Regions from separate parts of the Paenibacillus sp. FSL H8-0315 genome, predicted to be linked through region 3. Evidence: riboswitches for the same ligand, from Rfam matches in the RefSeq annotation. Region 3 holds a riboswitch; each other region holds the start of a gene.

Region 1 (4,424 bases), 2.0 Mb from region 3:
TGCCTGACCCCTCTTCGGAGGTAACTTTTGCAGCCTTTGAGAAAGCGACAATCTTACCGTTATACATATTGAGGTCAACGATGATTTGCGGCTCTTGCTCCGCTGAAGGAGTAAGCGTTGCACGAAAGACATCAAAAGGATATTTTTGATCCAATTTTTTCTTGGTGTAGTCCTCCACAAGCTTCTCGCGAGACATATAACCATAAAAGGAAGAGTCCGTCTGGTAAAGTACATTCCATTGATCGTTTGGTGCTTCGGTGTAGTTGAGCTTTTGTTCTGCGAATAATATGGCTTGATCACGGGCTTCTGCCTTGCTAATGACGGTGGTATCTTCACCTGTAGGGCTACTAAGCAGTGAAGGGGAAATCTGAAACATAATAAATAGAATAAGACCGATAATGCCCGAGATGATGAGCCTCTTGGAGAGGGCACGTTGCTGTAAGGGCTGGCCGACGGGATTCATGTAACGCCTCCTTGTTATGTACTGACAATGTTATGTTCCATTATAGTATTAGTGCCTGGTTGGTTACAAAAAACATTATATGTTCTTTTTATGGGTAATAGAGATAGTATAGAATAGTCATGTGAATTTATACCATGAATTTTATCGTGTTCATTTCTGCACGAATGATGAGAATCGGTGTAATTGCAGGGAAAACACGGAAAAGTGATGAGAAAAGGCACTCCTTTTGATGCAGTCTCTTTAAACCGCATTTTTTCATGTGAATGAGCATTAATTGTGTCTTTGTGAATTCACTAAATAACGTATATAATTTGTATGCAATTGTATAGTAGCCGAATTTCTGGTGAAAACGGGGGAACCATAAGAAGTGATGAAAAGTGGAGTGTACACGATAAATGGCACTTTCATCAGGGGTGAATTTCGTTCTGGGAACGAATAGGGCAGCCTGCACAGTCCGAATCCGACAGCTAACCTCGTAGGCTAATTTACTGCAGGAACCAAGTCAGCATTGGTTTTCCAGTGCTTTTTTTGTTGGAATTTTTGATAAGAAGGTGAGCAAAGTGGCTTCACAGTTTCGCAGGATTTCTGAATTTAAGTTTCTGAAGCTCTCGCCGCCGCAGATACTGGTGCTTGGTTTTGCATCGATCATTCTGATAGGGGCCTTGCTGCTTATGCTGCCCATCTCAAGCACAAGCGGGAATTCCGTGGAATTTATTGATGCATTATTTACTTCAACGTCGGCAACCTGTGTTACAGGGCTTGTTGTGCTGGATACCGGAACTTCGTTCACCATTTTTGGGAAAACCGTAATTATGATCCTGATCCAGATCGGCGGCTTAGGTTTTATGACCATGGCCACTCTATTTTCACTGGTGTTAAAGCGTAAAATATCTTTGCGGGACAGGCTAATCCTACAGGAAGCCATGAATCAAGGCTCTATGGAAGGAATTGTGCGACTGATCCGGAGAGTCCTCATATATTCTCTTGTCATAGAAGGCTGTGCCGCTGTGCTGCTGTCTATTCGCTGGGCTTTTGATATGCCGTTGGGAAAAGCGATTTATTATGGCATATTTCATGCGGTGTCTATGTTTAATAATGCGGGGTTCGATATTTTTGGGGATTTTCGCAGTTTAACTGATTATGTATATGATCCGCTTGTGAATATTATTGTGATGTTTCTGATTGTCTCCGGCGGGATTGGTTTTATTGTAATGTCAGATCTGGTGGAGTTTCGGGTAACCCGCAGGCTGTCTCTACATAGTAAAGTTGTCCTGTCCACCAGCACAGGGCTGATTCTGATCGGAGCTTTGGTTATTTTTATATTTGAGTTTACTAACACTCGTACCCTGGGTTCACTGAATTTCGGCGGTAAAATATTATCGGCCTTCTTTCAATCCGTGTCTCCCCGTACGGCTGGCGCGAACACAGTAGATATTGCTGGACTTCGGCAGGCTACACAATTTTTTATAGTGATTCTTATGTTTATTGGTGCTTCTCCGGGCTCAACGGGCGGCGGGATCAAGACAACAACCTTTACAATGATGATTGGTGCTGTAATTGCTATGCTGCGTGGACGGGAAGATGTTGTGTTGTTCCGTTATCGGCTGGCTCAAGAGCGCATCTACAAGGCATTAACGATCACGCTGCTGGCTTTGTTGTTAATCGCCTCTGTGTCGATGATACTCTCCACAACTGAAGACAGTAATTTCTTGGCAATCTTGTTTGAGACGACCTCCGCCTTTGCTACGGTAGGACTGACTATGGGGCTAACTCCGGAACTGTCAGCGATCGGTAAGATTCTACTCTGTCTGACGATGTTTGCAGGTCGGCTAGGTCCACTAACCTTAGCGTATGCACTCGGTCCCAAACAGGGTAAACCACTGTATAAGTATCCGGAAGGTAAAATAATTATTGGATAGGAGTTAATTAGAAATGAAAGCACAGCAATTTGTAGTAATCGGCTTAGGTCGCTTCGGTTCAAGCCTGGCGCTTGAGCTGATGGAAATGGGCTACGAGGTGCTCGGCATTGACCACCATGAAGAACGCGTGGAGGAAATGAGCGATCAGCTGACGCATACGGTAGTAGCAGATGCTACAGATGAGGGAATTATGCGCTCGCTTGGTGTACGGAACTTTGATTGTGGGATTGTTGCGATTGGTGACAATATGGAGAGAAGCATTCTGGCGGCCATTTTGTTGAAGGAGATTGGAGTCAAGCAAGTGGTGGCTAAGGCAATCTCTATCCTTCATGGCCGCGCACTGTCGCGGCTGGGGGTTGATCGGGTTATTTTTCCGGAGCGGGATATGGGGATTCGTGTGGCACATCAGCTGGTGACGCCCAATTTGCTGGATTATATTGAACTGTCCAAGGATTATAAAATTGTCGAGCTGACCGTACCTTCCTGCATGAACGGCAGAAGCTTGTCTGATTTAAATACAAGAGCTAAATATGGCTGCAGTATTGTTGCCCTAAATAGGGAAAGCGGAATAATCGTCGCTCCAACTGCCCATGATTATTTGAGTGAAGGCGATGTTATGGTACTCATTGGTCCTAATGAAAGTATTGACCGTTTTGAGAGTGAAGTTGTGAACCAAGAATCATAGAAAAAGAAGCTGACTCAAAAGTAGTGAATTCTACTTAGGGGCAGCTTCTTTTTTATGGAGTAAAGAGTAGGAAACGTATTGGATTTTAATATGCCATATGACTATAGACCATGCGTAGTGTTCTAAGATATTGCTTTGGGGGTAGGCGAGTTGCTAGGTGTGATATTCGTACGGCTGTAGTAGATGATTTGTGGTATCTGTGACGGTGCATTATGGGCGATATGCGTTCTTTGTTTGTACGATGTACAGAGTGGATGTGAACTAATTAGGAAAACCTCCCTAAAAATAGCCGCTATTCGCTCTAAATGAACGACATCAGGGAATTCCTCCCTAATAAACAGAGGGATTCCTTTATTAGTTAGTTACTGAATCGGCCGAAAATTAGGGAAGTTTTCCCTAATTATAAGTCTGCTGAACAGAAATCTCTGAACTTCAGGGAGAAATTCTCTAATTACGCTATAAGTACTTCACTTATTGCCTCATTTGGAGATCAATAGGTGCGCCCCTTGATTCATTTGGTCCGGCTTTACTGCTCACGTTCTGTCAGAAACATCTCTTCGGTAACTTGCACCAGACTGCGAGCCGCCGTGCTCATGCTTCCATCGTCACGGTAGATCAGGCAGGTGGTCCGTTGAGTTTGCTCCAGCTCCTTGATATGTAAGGACACCAGCCCGCCGCCGTTCAGCAGTTCTGGACGCAGATAAGACTTTGGCAGCAACGCAGCCGCTTTGACAGTCGGAAGCAGCCGTACGATGGCTTCGAAGGAGTCAATCTCCATGCGCACATCGGGATCAATCCCGCAGCGCTGGAATAGATCGTCCGTCAGACGCCGGTACCAGGTCCCCTTTGAGAAGAGAATCATAGGCAGCCGGGATAGATTATCCATGGTTAGCTTGGAAGATAAATTTAAAGGATGCTGCTCTGAGACGACTAGTCGCAGTTGATCCTCAAATAGAGAAATGCAGCGCAACCCGGGTTCTTGAATAGAGGAAGCGATCAGACCTACATCTGATTTTCCCTCACTAACTGAGGATACGATCTCATGCGTTCGGCCTGTGATCAGCTTCAGCTCTGCGGTCGGATATTTGTCCATATAAGCGTTTACCAGCGGCGGAAGCGTGGTCTGCAGGGAGGTAAGACTAGCCCCCAAGGTGACAAGCCTTGGCTCCCCCTCTTTAAATTTGGAAAGGGCTTCCAGAAACTTCGAACGCTGCTGCCGTTGTTCAAGCGCATAGGAATAAGTGAGACGCCCAACCTCGGTTAATTCCAGTCGTTTGCCATAACGATTAAACAGTGCGACCCCCAGACGTTCCTCGAGTTTAGAAATTTTGCGAGACAAGGCGGGCTGGGATAGATT
Region 2 (4,424 bases), 3.7 Mb from region 3:
TATTGGTCATAAAGCTGATCACCGTATTGAATGAAAGCGTCTGTTCCATATCGGCAATTCCATTCGGGTTCAGCGGCAATCCCCGCTGTAATCTTAGAAAAATATAACTGAAAGAAACCAGTACGATATTAGTTAAAACAAAGCTGAGTGCATACTTCTTCCAGGACATTCCGTCCCGTTTTTTCAGGCCAATCAGCTTATAAATACCTTTCTCTGTGCCTGCAAACCAGCGATCCGTACGATTCGGTTCGTTAGAAAATACATGATATAAATACGTTCCCATCGGCTTGACCAGCAAGATGAGAATTACAATTACGACGACTATTTGCAAAATGCCCATGAATGCCCCTCCTTAAAATTTCTCAGGATGAATCAACGCGTAAACCAGATATATAAACAACAGTAGGGTAACAGCGATTACTAGAATCACAGCTTATCCCTCCCCGTATCCTCAACTACACCTGCGCACCAGCGCATAAAGCCATAAAATAACCCGTAAATTACAGCTAACGAAGCCACCATATACAGATCCATCATATCTTCCGCACTCCTTCCATTATCCTTGATGAGGTGATCTATCGATTAGAAAATCAGCATCACCACTATGGGAATAGATTACATAGCTCGCACCAAGTCTTTTATAGACCAATCTAGGATTTATTGAACTTGTAATCACAAAAATCGGCTGTGTCGTCCAGGTACGGCACATCTGAATATAGCGGCAGCAAAGCGGAAAGCTGCTCTCAAACAGATATACCCTGCCTACCGGGAACGATGGGCGAAACCAAGTGCTCTGATGGCGGGTATCCACTAGAATAACCTGCTCAATCCCGAGCTCCTCAAGTAAAGCTTTCTCAGCCACATTGTTGGTTAATCCCGCCATCTTAATACCCCTGAACTTCAGAAGTTTAATGAAATGTTCTCCCGCCTTTGTAGGCGCACATACAAGCACATATTCATTCTGATCCGTCATCTTTTTTTCTCCTCCTGCTCATTTACAACAAGGAGGCAACGAAAATCTCCGAAAGGATGTTGACCTATCGTCATTTTCGGGCACAACCTAAAGCTCGGTTGTGTCACGTCATTAGACGCTGCCTTACAAATACCGCTAATGATGAATTTAGCGACCTCTTAGGGGAGGCCTCCATAAATGCTTTGCTTCTAAGAGCACAGCAAAAAGCCACAAAGGATCTCCTCTGTGGCTCGCTAGCGGTCACATTGCACTCATCCTCTCTCCATACGCTTACGAGGTTAGCTGTCGGATTCGGGCGGTGAGAGTCGCCCTACCTGTATAGATGCGAGCTCACTCACACCCTCTACAGGATTCACCCCATAATCGGCTTCCGACTCTCACATCGGCTGCCGATTGTTGGTTCCCCCGCTTTCCTTACCGGAAATTAAGCGGATCAAATATTCGATTGTCGTTGAAACAGGAGTAATCATACTCTTATGCACGAAGACTTGTAAAACCTGAATGATGCCAAAATAATGCAAATTAAAAACTATTTTCCCATTAGATAGCGCTTACTTGATATCTAATCTCTCTATATCTCTTGTTTACTCGAGTTTGGAGCGTTTAATCGCTATCTATAACCCATGTGATTTTATTCACCTTTTTAGAGCGAAAATACTGCAAATTCCCATTATAGGTAGAAACGCAAGAAGCTGAGGCTGAGCGAGAAAGAGGCGCGATAACACGCCATAAATACCTATTTACCTCGTTTTTCAGTCGTAGTCGGCAGGATATGGTTAAAATTGCTCTAAAAGAACATTTTCCGTTTTTTACAGAAAATCTTGAAAAGAGTATGATTCGGGTTGAATCTAATTCATGAAAAACAATCAACGCTGAGTTCCTGCATTCGCAGGGAACGGGGGAACCATCAGGCCACCTGGCCTACTTGGGGTGAATCCAAAGGAGACTGCATAAGTCTCAATAGGTAGGGCGACTCTCACCGTCCGAATCCGACAGCTAACCTCGTAAGCGTAAAGAGAGAGACCCTTGATCCGCCACGCTTTGGCCCAGGTATATCTGCCTGTAATCCAAAACCGCAGCAGAGGTCCTCCTCTTGCTGCGGTTTTTGCGTTACCTGAGCTTATTAGGTGATAGCACGCTGGATGGGGTGAATGTTTTGAAGCACTATTATTTAGGGATACATCAAGGACTGCTTGAGCCGATAAGTCTAAATTACGTTTGTTTCGGGGCCTTGTGGTTCGAAGAACATAATCACAGGTACATTGTAGGCTATGCATTTGGCCAGAACCAGATCCAAGCCCTTCGCCAGTTCAGCACACCTTCTTCTTGTAAAGACTGTTTAGACTCTAAGATTGTATATGAGATATATAAAAAAATTCGAGAACAACAGCAGCAGCAGGATTGGTCATCACACCAAAAGCTCCCGTGGTTTACAGCCTTCAAGGAGCCTTGGAAAGATGTAAGCGCCGGTTGGTATGTCTTGAGATCCCGCAGCACCTTTCCCTTACATCTATCTGTTATACGAAAAGAGAAGTTCCGACTATGGCTAGAGCATACCGCAGTCTGTGAGAATAAAATGGAGATGCTCGCTTGTGTAGAAAAGGCTAGTGTCACTCATCATGTTGACTTAAAGCTTTTGGAAATCTAAGGAGGAACCCTACTATGGACCAGCGCAGACTATCCCGCATTGAAGTATTTGTATTGGATGAACCCGAGCCTATTCACTATGGAATGGAAGGGGCTGAAGGCTGCCGTTATGGTATTCTGAAGCTCACCTGTAAGGGAGGCTGCAGTTGGGGGGCTTGTCTGATCTCTGCCAACACCAAAAATTTCGATCTCATTAAATGGAGTTCTTTTTTACGGGCTATCTGTCATTGCCGTCTTGAGGAAGCGCTGGATAAGGTCCGTCGCGAAGGTTCAGATTGGGAGCAGGTTAAGCTTGAGCTAGTTCAGGGTGCTTTGCAGGATTTAAAGGCCAAGCTCCAGGGTAAATCCTTGGCAGGGCATATTCAGCAAGGGCGTCTGTACAGTGTTGCAGCAGGGGGGAGCAATTCCAGAAGTGAACGGCTCTACTACAAACCTTCCAAAGCTTTATCCAGTGCCTCCCAGCAGAAACACAGTTGCCCGGAACCAGACACCGCCGATCTCATCAATAAATCCATCTCTTACTTTTCTATATTATAGATTCAAGCAAATCTCTCAATCTGAAAGGATCGTGTTCACCATGCCTGACCCCTTACCTCCCGAGTCCACCTACAGTACTAAATTTGCAGAGTGTGTTCAAAAGTATACTAATGAAGTCTACGTACTTAGTTCCATGTTGTTAGAACAATCTAATGAGGCAGACAAGATTACTATCCGCACCTTCACAGAGCTTCATAAAATATATCGTCAGGATGATTTCGATCCTCAGTTATTCTCTATCCACGCTTACCGCACTTGTATTCGCCAGTGTGCTGATTCTTTTGCCCGGCGCTCGCTTCTATCGGCTAAGGCATTACCTTGGGAGGAACAGCTTGTGAAGGTCATGTGGTACGGTCTAAAGCTGCCTCTTTCTCAAATAAGCATTATTCTGCAAAAAAGTGTTCCCGCACTGAAAACACAGCTTAGAGCTGTACGGGAGCAGATGACCACCCAAACGGATATACTAACGAGCGCAAATCTTTCTATAATTTAGTCACTGACTAGAATTCAGACAATCTTTAAGCGCATGAAGCATCTAACGGACTCAGGAGCCTTTAATTGAAGCTTTTCCTCAAATATGGTCGGCGTTCGGACTCCAGAGTCACTAATTGTTTATAGAGCACCAAATATACGCCTACTTCCACTCAATAGCATCACTGGAGTCCGCACCCCCTTCAAAAGACCTTGAAATCGCCAAATAACGCCTTCTGAGTCCAAAAGTAAAAATCTCGAGCGATGAGCGTCTTGGATCGTCTTAAAGCAAGCCCTAATCATCTTCCACCAAGACAAGGCTTACGGACCCAGATGACGTTACTTACACGTTTATCGCCTTTTGAGCATAGTATCGGACTCCAGTGCAACTATTTGGTTAAAAGAGCTACTAATTCACCATTTTTCATGCCAATAGCGACTATAGTGTCCGATATCTTGCTAAATCTCGATGATTGTTGCATTTAAGTGCTGCTGGGTCCGTTAGCTATATCAGCTCGTATACAAAGAGATTGCCAACTCAAAAACGGGGATATCCCAACAACCATAAATGGTTGTTGGGATACCCCCGAAAACTCAGTGCTTACTATTACGCTTTACTCTTACGCGCCTTACCGTACATCCACAATCCCGCCAACATCCCCACTATAGCAACACCAGTCAATAGGCCTTGAACAAAATCCATAAAAGTGGAGCCATCCGGAAGCATTCTACTAACTGTAGCCAGCGATACAGAACTCATTAAAAGCATAATGGTATATTGTTCGCTTGTAGACAT
Region 3 (4,424 bases):
TAGTTATCATTTTTGTTGGATTGTTTATGTTAGCTTCGAAAGATGCAGCAAAGAATGTCTCTACAGGAGAACCGGTAGAATTCAATTACAGTGAGCTACCTAGGATTGGTAATGAGGATGCACCTGTTAAGCTTGTTGAATTTGGTGATTTCAAATGTCCAGCTTGTTCCCAGTTTGCTGGCTCCATGAAACCGAAAATTGTTCAAGATTTTGTCAACGAGGGAAAAGCAGCTCTTTACTTTGTAAATATGGCTTTCGTTGGTCCTGACTCTGAGACAGCTTCACTAGCTGCATTGTCTGTATACCATCAGAATAAGGATGAATTCTGGAAGTTCTATGATGCTGTGTATGCGCAGCAAGGGGATGAGAGCGTGGAATGGGCCACTGAGGATTTCTTGGTAAGCCTTGCTGAAAAAGAGAAATTAGCGATCGATTACGATCTGTTGCGTAAAGACATCCAAGAGAAAACTTATGCAGATGAGCTGAAGAAAGACATTCAGTTGGCAACTGACGCAGGCGTGACAACTACGCCTTCGCTCTACATTAATGGAGTGAAAACGGCTGAACCTTTCGATATTGAAGCGATTACATCTGAAATTAACACCGCCGCAAAAGCAGTGGAGGCAAAGTGACAAAATTCCTATCTTTTTGCAAGCGTAACTGCCTCTATCTGGCCTGGTTCGTCTCTTTGGTTGCTGTAGCTGGTAGCTTGTATTTAAGTGAAGTCTTGAAGTATGAACCTTGTAAGCTTTGCTGGTTTCAGCGGATTTTTATGTATCCGCAGTTATTTTTGTTGGGAATTGCCACTTTCCGTGGAGATAAGCGCGTCATTCCTTATGTGCTTCCATTAAGTTTGATTGGTGGCAGTATCTCAATCTATCATTATGCGGAACAGAAGATTCCAGCATTAAGTAAAGTTCTACCTTGTACAATTGGTGTTCCTTGTAATAAAGATTATTTGAACTACTTCGGATTTATTACGATTCCTTTGTTAGCTTTAATCGCTTTTGCTCTAATTAGTCTCCTTCTTTGGTATGGACGTAAGGAAGAAGAAATGATTGAAGTAGATGCAGAGGAGAGCTTAGGATTTTAGTTTTCACTTTGGAAGGTACAAAAAAGCTGAAAAGGTATTAAAATCACGGGCTAGAGGGATAATTGAAGATAATGAAAGAGAGCATCCAATAAGACGCTATATTTGAGCTTATTGGATGTTTTTTCATTCTTTTTTCATTTTTTTCAACGCTTTACTGTAGGCACTTTGTAGACTAATATTAGACCTTGTGAGAAGTTGAATATGCGCTGAATTTTCTTAGGAAAAACGGGGGAACCAAACTTGGCATTCATGCCAATGGGGTGAATCGGAACCGGGTCGAACAGACCTCTACCGTAGGGCTATAACCACAGCCCGAATCCGCCAGCTAACCTCGTAAGCAAGGTGGGAAAATGACCATGCATAAGCATGCGGATCATTTCCGTATGCTTATTTTTGTGTCTGCATTTATGAAATCCACCGATGAAAACAGCGCACGGAAATTCCGTTTCAGCTCCCAAAGAAAGGAACTGTATCCACCATGGTAAGCAAGGTAAAACGACTATTGATCGGACGTCCGATGAAGTCGAATGAACTCGATCATGAAAAGTTATCCAAGGTTAAAGCACTGGCTGTTCTGTCTTCTGATGCGCTCTCGTCTGTAGCCTACGGAACGGAACAAATTCTGATTGTACTAGTGGCTGCCGGGTTTACTGCCATCTGGTATTCCCTGCCAATTGCATTAGCCGTATTGGGCCTGCTGGCCATCCTGATTTTATCCTATCGGCAGACGATTTTTGCTTATCCGCAAGGAGGCGGAGCTTATATCGTAGCCAAGAGTAATCTTGGTATTCCGACAGGGCTGCTCGCTGGGGGTTCATTATTGGTGGATTACATTCTTACCGTAGCGGTTAGTGCCTCGGCAGGGACGGATGCGATCACATCGGCTTTTCCAAGTCTTCATAATCATACTGTTCTCATCGCTGTATCTGTTATCGTTTTATTAACAATCATTAATCTTCGCGGAGTGACTGAATCGGCTTCATTTATCGCAATTCCAGTGTATTTGTTTGTGGTTTCGATTGTTGTTCTGATTATCTCCGGTATCGTTAAATATGCAATGGGTGGCGCGCATGCGAATGTTCCTGAAATAGGCAGCGCCGTATCTAATGTAAGTTTGTTTCTACTATTAAAAGCGTTTAGCTCTGGTTGTTCAGCCCTAACGGGGGTTGAGGCCGTATCTAATGCGATCCCAAACTTTAAAGCACCCGCTGAGAAGAATGCAGCCAAGACGCTAATGATCATGGGACTTATCCTTGGCTTTATGTTTACCGGAATCACTGTGCTGGCGTATTGGTATGGGATTGTGCCAGATGAAAAGGCTACGGTTGTCTCTCAGATCGCTGAATCGACCTTTGGCCGTGGCGGATTGTACTTTTTCATTCAAGGGATTACAGCAGTGATTTTGTTCTTGGCAGCTAATACAGCATATTCAGCGTTTCCGCTGCTCGCCTTTATGTTTGCAAAAGATAAATATCTGCCACATGCATTTATGGTCCGTGGTGACCGCCTGGGCTTCTCAAATGGCATTATTTTTCTAGGAGTTATGTCTATCATACTTGTGACTGCATTCCATGGGAATACGGAAGGTTTGATTCCATTATATGCGGTTGGCGTGTTCATTCCTTTTACCTTATCCCAACTGGGGATGATGGTGCATTGGATCAAAACAAGACCCGCTGGATGGGTGAAAAGATTTGTAGTAAATACCATCGGTATGCTGACTACATTGACGATTACGCTTATATTTATCATTACTAAATTCTCGAGCGTATGGATGGCATTCATTTTCTTACCTGCTGTAATGTTCGTGTTCCACCGTATTCATAAGCATTATTTGAACACTGCGGATCAACTGCGTATATGTCCGGCTACTGATAAACCTGTAATTAAAGGAAGTACTGTAGTTGTTCCTGTTGCAGGGGTTACACGTGCTGTATTACATTCCATCAGCTATGCGAAGTCTCTAACAGATAATGTTGTTGCTGTGTATGTAGGCTTTGATGAAGAAGACATTCATAAGATGGAGCAACGGTGGGAGGAATGGAATCCAGGTGTACGCCTGATTGTTCTTCGTTCCAGATATCGTAGTATCATTCGTCCGTTAGTGAAGTTTATCGATACGGTAGAGTGGAAGACCGCTGCGACGGATCACATCACGATTCTGATTCCACAGTTTATTACCAAACATTGGTGGCAAGCCGTGCTTCATAATCAGACCAGCTTTTTAATCCGCTCGTATCTAATGAATCAAAAGGACGTTGTAGTAGCGACTGTCCCGTATCATTTAAATAAATAAGTAGAAGATTAAAGATGAGGTTATATCCGGAACGTTCGGAATATAACCTCTTTTGTATTTTATATGAAGGAAATTGTTGCAAATCCACAGAATTTGAAATTTATATGTTGACACAGAGAATGAGAATCAATATCATTTAAAAGTGAAGCAGAGGTAAAGGTCACCTTTGAATATCAAAGCAGTTACATATAGGAGGGTTTTTAATGTTTTGGCTTAACAGAAAAAGATCAGGAAGCATGAAAGTGACGATGAGCGGACTAATAGTGATGACGCTAATACTTTCCGCTTGTGGTAATAATAATGCTGAAAGCTCATCAAATGCAGGAACAGCGCCTACAACAGCGCCTACAGCAGAATCTACAGAGGCACCTGCTGCACCTAAGACGTTAACAGATGCAATGGGTCATAAAGTAACGATTCCGGCTAATCCACAGCGCGTTCTGGGTTCATATTTGGAAGACTCTTTGGTAACTCTGGGTGTAACTCCAGTAGCTCAATGGTCAGTTACAAACGGCGTTCAGGATTATCTGGCCACTGAATTGAAGGATGTTCCTACAATTAGTTACGACCTTCCGTTAGAGGCTGTAACCAGCTTTGCTCCGGATCTTATTATCATCCCATCGGAGTCTTCTGTTCAGAACGGGATTTACGATCAGTTGAATAAGATTGCACCCACTTATGTAATTGGGGATGAACTAAATCAAGATTGGCGCAAATCGTTGCTCAAGATGGGTGAGATTTTGAACAAAACCCCTGAAGCAGAAAAAGCCATTAAAGATTATGATGTTAAAGCAGCGGCTGCGAAAGAACAGCTTGCAGGAGCTATTGGACAAGAGTCCGCGGCTATTTTATGGTTGGTGCAAAAAAACTTCTATATTGTAGACGAAACCCGCAGCAGTGGAGCTGTATTATATACAGACCTTGGCGTAACGCTGCCTAACTTAGTAACAGAGATCCCAGTAGGAACAAGAGCAACTTGGAATCCGATCTCACTAGAGAAGCTTTCTGAGCTGACCGCAGATCATATTTTCCTTG
Region 4 (4,424 bases), 3.2 Mb from region 3:
TATCATTTGTCATAGACCATGCAATAAAAAGGTTTGTCTCCTGTAGGTGTGCGGCGTTCATACGTATCTGTAATCGTAAATCCACATTTTTGATAAGTTCGAATGGCGCGTTGGTTCCAGGTCAGGACTTCTAGATCTATCTCTCGATCAGGATAACGACTCAAGGCTGTCTGGACGATGGCATCTACGAATAGTTTGCCTAAACCATGGCCGCATAGATCGGGGCGCATCCCAACTCCTAAACGGACGACTCCTTCCATCGGGAACAACTGTGCGAATCCGCACAAAACCTCTTGTTCATTTAATATGGAGATATATTGTTCCTCCCGGAGCTGCGGATCACCAAACTCGATGCCAAGAGCCTGCATCTGCTCCCACGGCATCCAGCCATAAATATTATATGGGGGCGTATAGCTCCACTTACAAATAGCTTCTCCGTGAATTGCCTCCATAGGAACAACATGAAAAGTTACCGAGGGATTTATCATAAAGTCAACGATCTCCTTTCACGAGGACATTGCTATATTACTAATTATATACAAAATGGGGGAGGTTCGACTCAGAAACTTTATATGAGAGGAATGTTTTACAAATTATGAGAGGGGTAAATAAGTAATAAGACAAAAAAACAAGCTCTCCTCCAAGAGTTACCTTGGAAAAGAGCCTATGTACGTTACTTATTGCACATCATCATTGTCTTCCGATTCAGCAGCAACCGATTGATAAGCGTCTGTGCTCATAATGCGCTTGGCACCAACGTAGCGTTTCACGTAGTAGCTATCACTCAGAGAGCTAATCGTAACACCGCGTGAGGTAGAAGCGTGTGCGAACTTACCTTCACCGACATAAATGCCGACATGGGAGACACCTTTGCCACTTGTATTGAAGAATACAAGATCTCCGGCTCTTATATCATCACGGGAGATTGCTGTGCCCATTTGATATTGGGAACCTGATTGGTGTGGAAGGTTAATGCCAATCTTATCAAACACATACATTGTAAATCCGGAGCAATCAAATCCGTTAGTGGATATACCGCCGGATACGTATTTAGTACCGATGGCCTTGTCAATCACTTTATCCATTTTGGAATCTGCGAAAGCGCTTCCTGCTCCGATGGTGAGGATGATGGAAAAGCTTAGTACTGCTGCTGCTAACTTCTTCTTCAAAAGTGTATACCCCTTCCAAATGCCTACGAGGTTAGCTTAAGGGTTCGGTTGAAGGTCCCCTATGACCCCTCTATATAATGGAGGTCAATTCACCCAAAGTTGGTTCCCCCGTTTTCCTAATAGTTAGGAAACTCGGCTCATACTGTTGATTAGGATTAGCTTGTAATCAATACATGACAAAACCTTTGTAAATAACAACTTAATGATTACAAAAATGTTACTAAAATCTCACTGCGCTAATTGTAACAAACAGAAAGCCGCTTGGCAATCGTTTTTAACATATTAATGCAGAAAAATTGGCATTTTTACGGTAGAAAGGCATATGTAAGCGTTAATAATGACCTAATTTTTAATATAATTGCAATTTTTATCAAATAAACGTGTTTCAATTGGGCTCTATTAGTGTAAAAATATATTATGGAAAAAAGAAAAACCCGAATTTGATTACGGGCATAATCAGATTCAGGTTCATATAGTTGTAATTATGAGGTTATAGTTGTGAGGAAGGTTTCAATCGAAGGCTACAGCTTGATAAGCTGAAGTACTCATTACTCTTTTAGCGCCAACATAACGATTGGCCCAGTAGGCCTGACTGAGTGAAGTGATGGTCACTCCACGCGAAGAGGACGATTGTGCGAATTTTCCGTTTCCAACATAAATGCCGACATGGGATACTCCATTGCCAAGTGTGTTAAAGAACACTAGATCACCAGAACGCAGATTGCTTTTGGATACAGCAGTTCCAACGCTATATTGAGCTTTTGATGTACGAGGTAAAGTAAGACCCACATTCTTGAATACATATTTTGTAAATCCAGAGCAATCAAATCCGGCAGTGCTTGTACCTCCGGTTTTATAGGCAACTCCAATAGTCTTTGAGATTACAGTGTCCATCTTAGAGTCGGCAAAGGCGCTTCCTCCACCAATAGATAATGCCATTACAAGTCCTAGCGCCGCAGCGACGCATTTTTTTCTTAAATTATGTCTTTTCAAAAGATGTACTCCTTCCAAGGCCTGCGAGGTTAGCTTAAGGGTTCGGTAGAAGATTCCCTATGATCCCTGTAAAGCGAGATCAATTCACCCAAAATATGGTTCCCCCACTTCCCGGTGCAAAGGAATTAGGCGTGTTAAGCACCAAGAGAATGACGTTTCGACAGTTACACTTACGATAAATACATTTAGTTATGTAGGAATCGTTTCAATTGATTACAAAATTGTTACTAATAGCACAGGACTTATTGTAACAGAGCTTTTATGATTTTGCAAATACTCTTAAGTTATCCGTAATGAGAAAAAGTCCCAGCTCCTGAATACAGGAATTGGGACCTTTTTATTATGTCAAATAAGGTTAATTTATTGTGGAAATGCTTTGCTACACCATAGATGATATTGTGCAGAGATTCCCCACATTTTTAAGAGCGTAGAAGGTAGTGGTGAGATTTGCCGTATTATAAGTGCCGGCAGGCCGGGACAGAACAGACCCGTCAGTCCGCACACTAGCAGTAAGAGCAAGCCTCCCGCACCAAGTACAATGGAAACACCTATAGCAGGAATCAGTGACCGCAAGCAGATGAACAGTGAGGAGAACATTCCTGTACCGCCGGTGTAACCAAACTGCATATATAGAAGAAACAGGCGCACGATAAAAATATATATAAGCCATGCCAATACGTATGGTACTAAATGAAGTAACAAAGTGTAGTTAAACAAAGAGGATAAGAACAGCCCGTACATTTTTGGAGCAAGCCAGTAAAGCGGCAGCAGGGTCAGCACCCATTCGATTAGGCTAAAGACTAAGACAGGTAGTCCATAGATCTTCATGCCGGGGAAAAAGAACAGCCCGCGCTCGCCCTTTCGCTCCTGGTGCAGCTCATGCAGCAATCCTGCCCTTATGAAAGGAGAAAGCAGAAGTCGCAAGACAACAAGTCCTAGAAGCATCCATAACCAAGTGCGTATCGCAGGGTCAGTATTCAAGCTGAACTGTCCCTCGATATAATACAACAGTCTGCCCATACCGCTGCCGCCGGCGTCTTTATCTGGATAGCGCAGTAGAATTGGAATAATAGCAGATCGGATGAAACCATACATAAAGTAGCCCCAGAGCAGTCGGTAGATGAAGAGCAGAATTAAAATATAAAATTGCTCCTTCATGCTTTGCCAGCCGCGGGTTATCGATATTCTCACAATCATTCACCTCACCAGACAAGAGTTCCGAGCACGGTTTCAAGTAGTTTAGTTACACTTAACGTCCAGCGAGAGAGCGTCTTGGGCTCTATTTCCGCCAGCCTAAAGTTGTTTAAATGTTTGCTCTCCAATAAGATGGAATGCTCAGGGTCAATCTCAGCAGAGAGAAGAGGCTTATCGCTTAACAATTGAAACGTAGTCTCTGCTCCTTCACCGTTCCAGACCCGCTGTACCGAAGAGCTGTCGGCGAATGTGAATTTCACGGGAACATCATCGTAATGGCTCCCTTTATTTGAAATCTTCACTAATGATTCGTAGCTTTGAGCATCGCCGCTGTTATTTTTTTTAAAAGTAATCGTATCTACTGAGAAGTCAGGCGCACCATCACCATAAATGTAATCATCGAAATAGGCCTGCCATGATTTTTTGGTTACCTTCTCAACGACTTTCTGAAAATCTGACGTAGCGGGATGCTGGAAACGGAACTTACGAGCGTAGGAGGACATGATGTTGTTCATTGCTTTGGTACCTACCTGGCGTTCGATATCTTTAAGTACAAGCTTGCCGCGGATATAAACATTTCGGCTATAGGAATCCGCCCCTGCATATTTCCACGTTTCCAGATTTAACGGCTCAGGTATAGTTACCAGGCTGGCCTGTAAAGGCAAATTAGACTTGATACCGTATTCTTGTTCCATAAGTCTGTCTTCGGCATAGGAAGTAAAGCTTTCATCCAGCCAGGCCTCCTCGAATTCATTACTGGCTACCATACCGTAGAAGTATTGATGGCCGATCTCATGAATGACGGTTCTTTCAAGTGAGGTATCTGGAGAAGAATCTGCGGCCCCAAAGGCTGTAATAAGTGTAGGATATTCCATTCCTCCAGCGCCGTTTCCCTCCTTAGGTGGGACGATAATAGACAGCGTAGAGTAGGGATAAGGGCCATACCATTTGCTGAAGTAGGTCAGGGCAGCCTTGGCAGCTTGAAGGTAACGCTCTTGTAAGTCTTTGTGCAGTGGGTCGAGATACACCTTAATTCGTACTCCAGGCACTTCCGGCGTAGAGAAAGCC

Evidence for each region. A riboswitch is a leader RNA that binds a small molecule or an ion and turns the genes downstream of it on or off. The one in region 3 is predicted to bind cyclic di-AMP.
Region 1: another riboswitch for cyclic di-AMP. It lies ahead of MHB56_RS09530 (TrkH family potassium uptake protein); the one in region 3 lies ahead of MHB56_RS00830 (APC family permease).
Region 2: another riboswitch for cyclic di-AMP. It lies ahead of MHB56_RS17135 (hypothetical protein); the one in region 3 lies ahead of MHB56_RS00830 (APC family permease).
Region 4: another riboswitch for cyclic di-AMP. It lies ahead of MHB56_RS15015 (C40 family peptidase); the one in region 3 lies ahead of MHB56_RS00830 (APC family permease).

The regions. Positions count from the first base shown of each region.
Region 1 covers NZ_JBBOTA010000001.1:2,211,076-2,215,499, reverse strand. Annotated here, with positions in the region: gene MHB56_RS09535 (CPBP family intramembrane glutamic endopeptidase) at 1-463, opposite strand, end outside; cyclic di-AMP (ydaO/yuaA leader) riboswitch at 784-961, shown strand; gene MHB56_RS09530 (TrkH family potassium uptake protein) at 1,024-2,382, shown strand; gene MHB56_RS09525 (potassium channel family protein) at 2,396-3,067, shown strand; gene MHB56_RS09520 (LysR family transcriptional regulator) at 3,594-4,424, opposite strand, start outside.
Region 2 covers NZ_JBBOTA010000001.1:3,928,622-3,933,045, reverse strand. Annotated here, with positions in the region: gene kdpA (potassium-transporting ATPase subunit KdpA) at 1-340, opposite strand, end outside; gene kdpF (K(+)-transporting ATPase subunit F) at 353-430, opposite strand; gene MHB56_RS17140 (hypothetical protein) at 557-973, opposite strand; cyclic di-AMP (ydaO/yuaA leader) riboswitch at 1,225-1,414, opposite strand; cyclic di-AMP (ydaO/yuaA leader) riboswitch at 1,834-1,998, shown strand; gene MHB56_RS17135 (hypothetical protein) at 2,067-2,621, shown strand; gene MHB56_RS17130 (hypothetical protein) at 2,636-3,157, shown strand; gene MHB56_RS17125 (hypothetical protein) at 3,198-3,650, shown strand; gene MHB56_RS17120 (hypothetical protein) at 4,236-4,424, opposite strand.
Region 3 covers NZ_JBBOTA010000001.1:224,882-229,305, reverse strand. Annotated here, with positions in the region: gene MHB56_RS00840 (DsbA family protein) at 1-632, shown strand, start outside; gene MHB56_RS00835 (disulfide oxidoreductase) at 629-1,093, shown strand; cyclic di-AMP (ydaO/yuaA leader) riboswitch at 1,288-1,447, shown strand; gene MHB56_RS00830 (APC family permease) at 1,572-3,389, shown strand; gene MHB56_RS00825 (iron-hydroxamate ABC transporter substrate-binding protein) at 3,593-4,424, shown strand, end outside.
Region 4 covers NZ_JBBOTA010000001.1:3,440,219-3,444,642, forward strand. Annotated here, with positions in the region: gene MHB56_RS15010 (GNAT family N-acetyltransferase) at 3-488, opposite strand; gene MHB56_RS15015 (C40 family peptidase) at 678-1,169, opposite strand; cyclic di-AMP (ydaO/yuaA leader) riboswitch at 1,175-1,317, opposite strand; gene MHB56_RS15020 (C40 family peptidase) at 1,680-2,108, opposite strand; cyclic di-AMP (ydaO/yuaA leader) riboswitch at 2,166-2,304, opposite strand; gene MHB56_RS15025 (hypothetical protein) at 2,523-3,353, opposite strand; gene MHB56_RS15030 (M1 family metallopeptidase) at 3,365-4,424, opposite strand, start outside.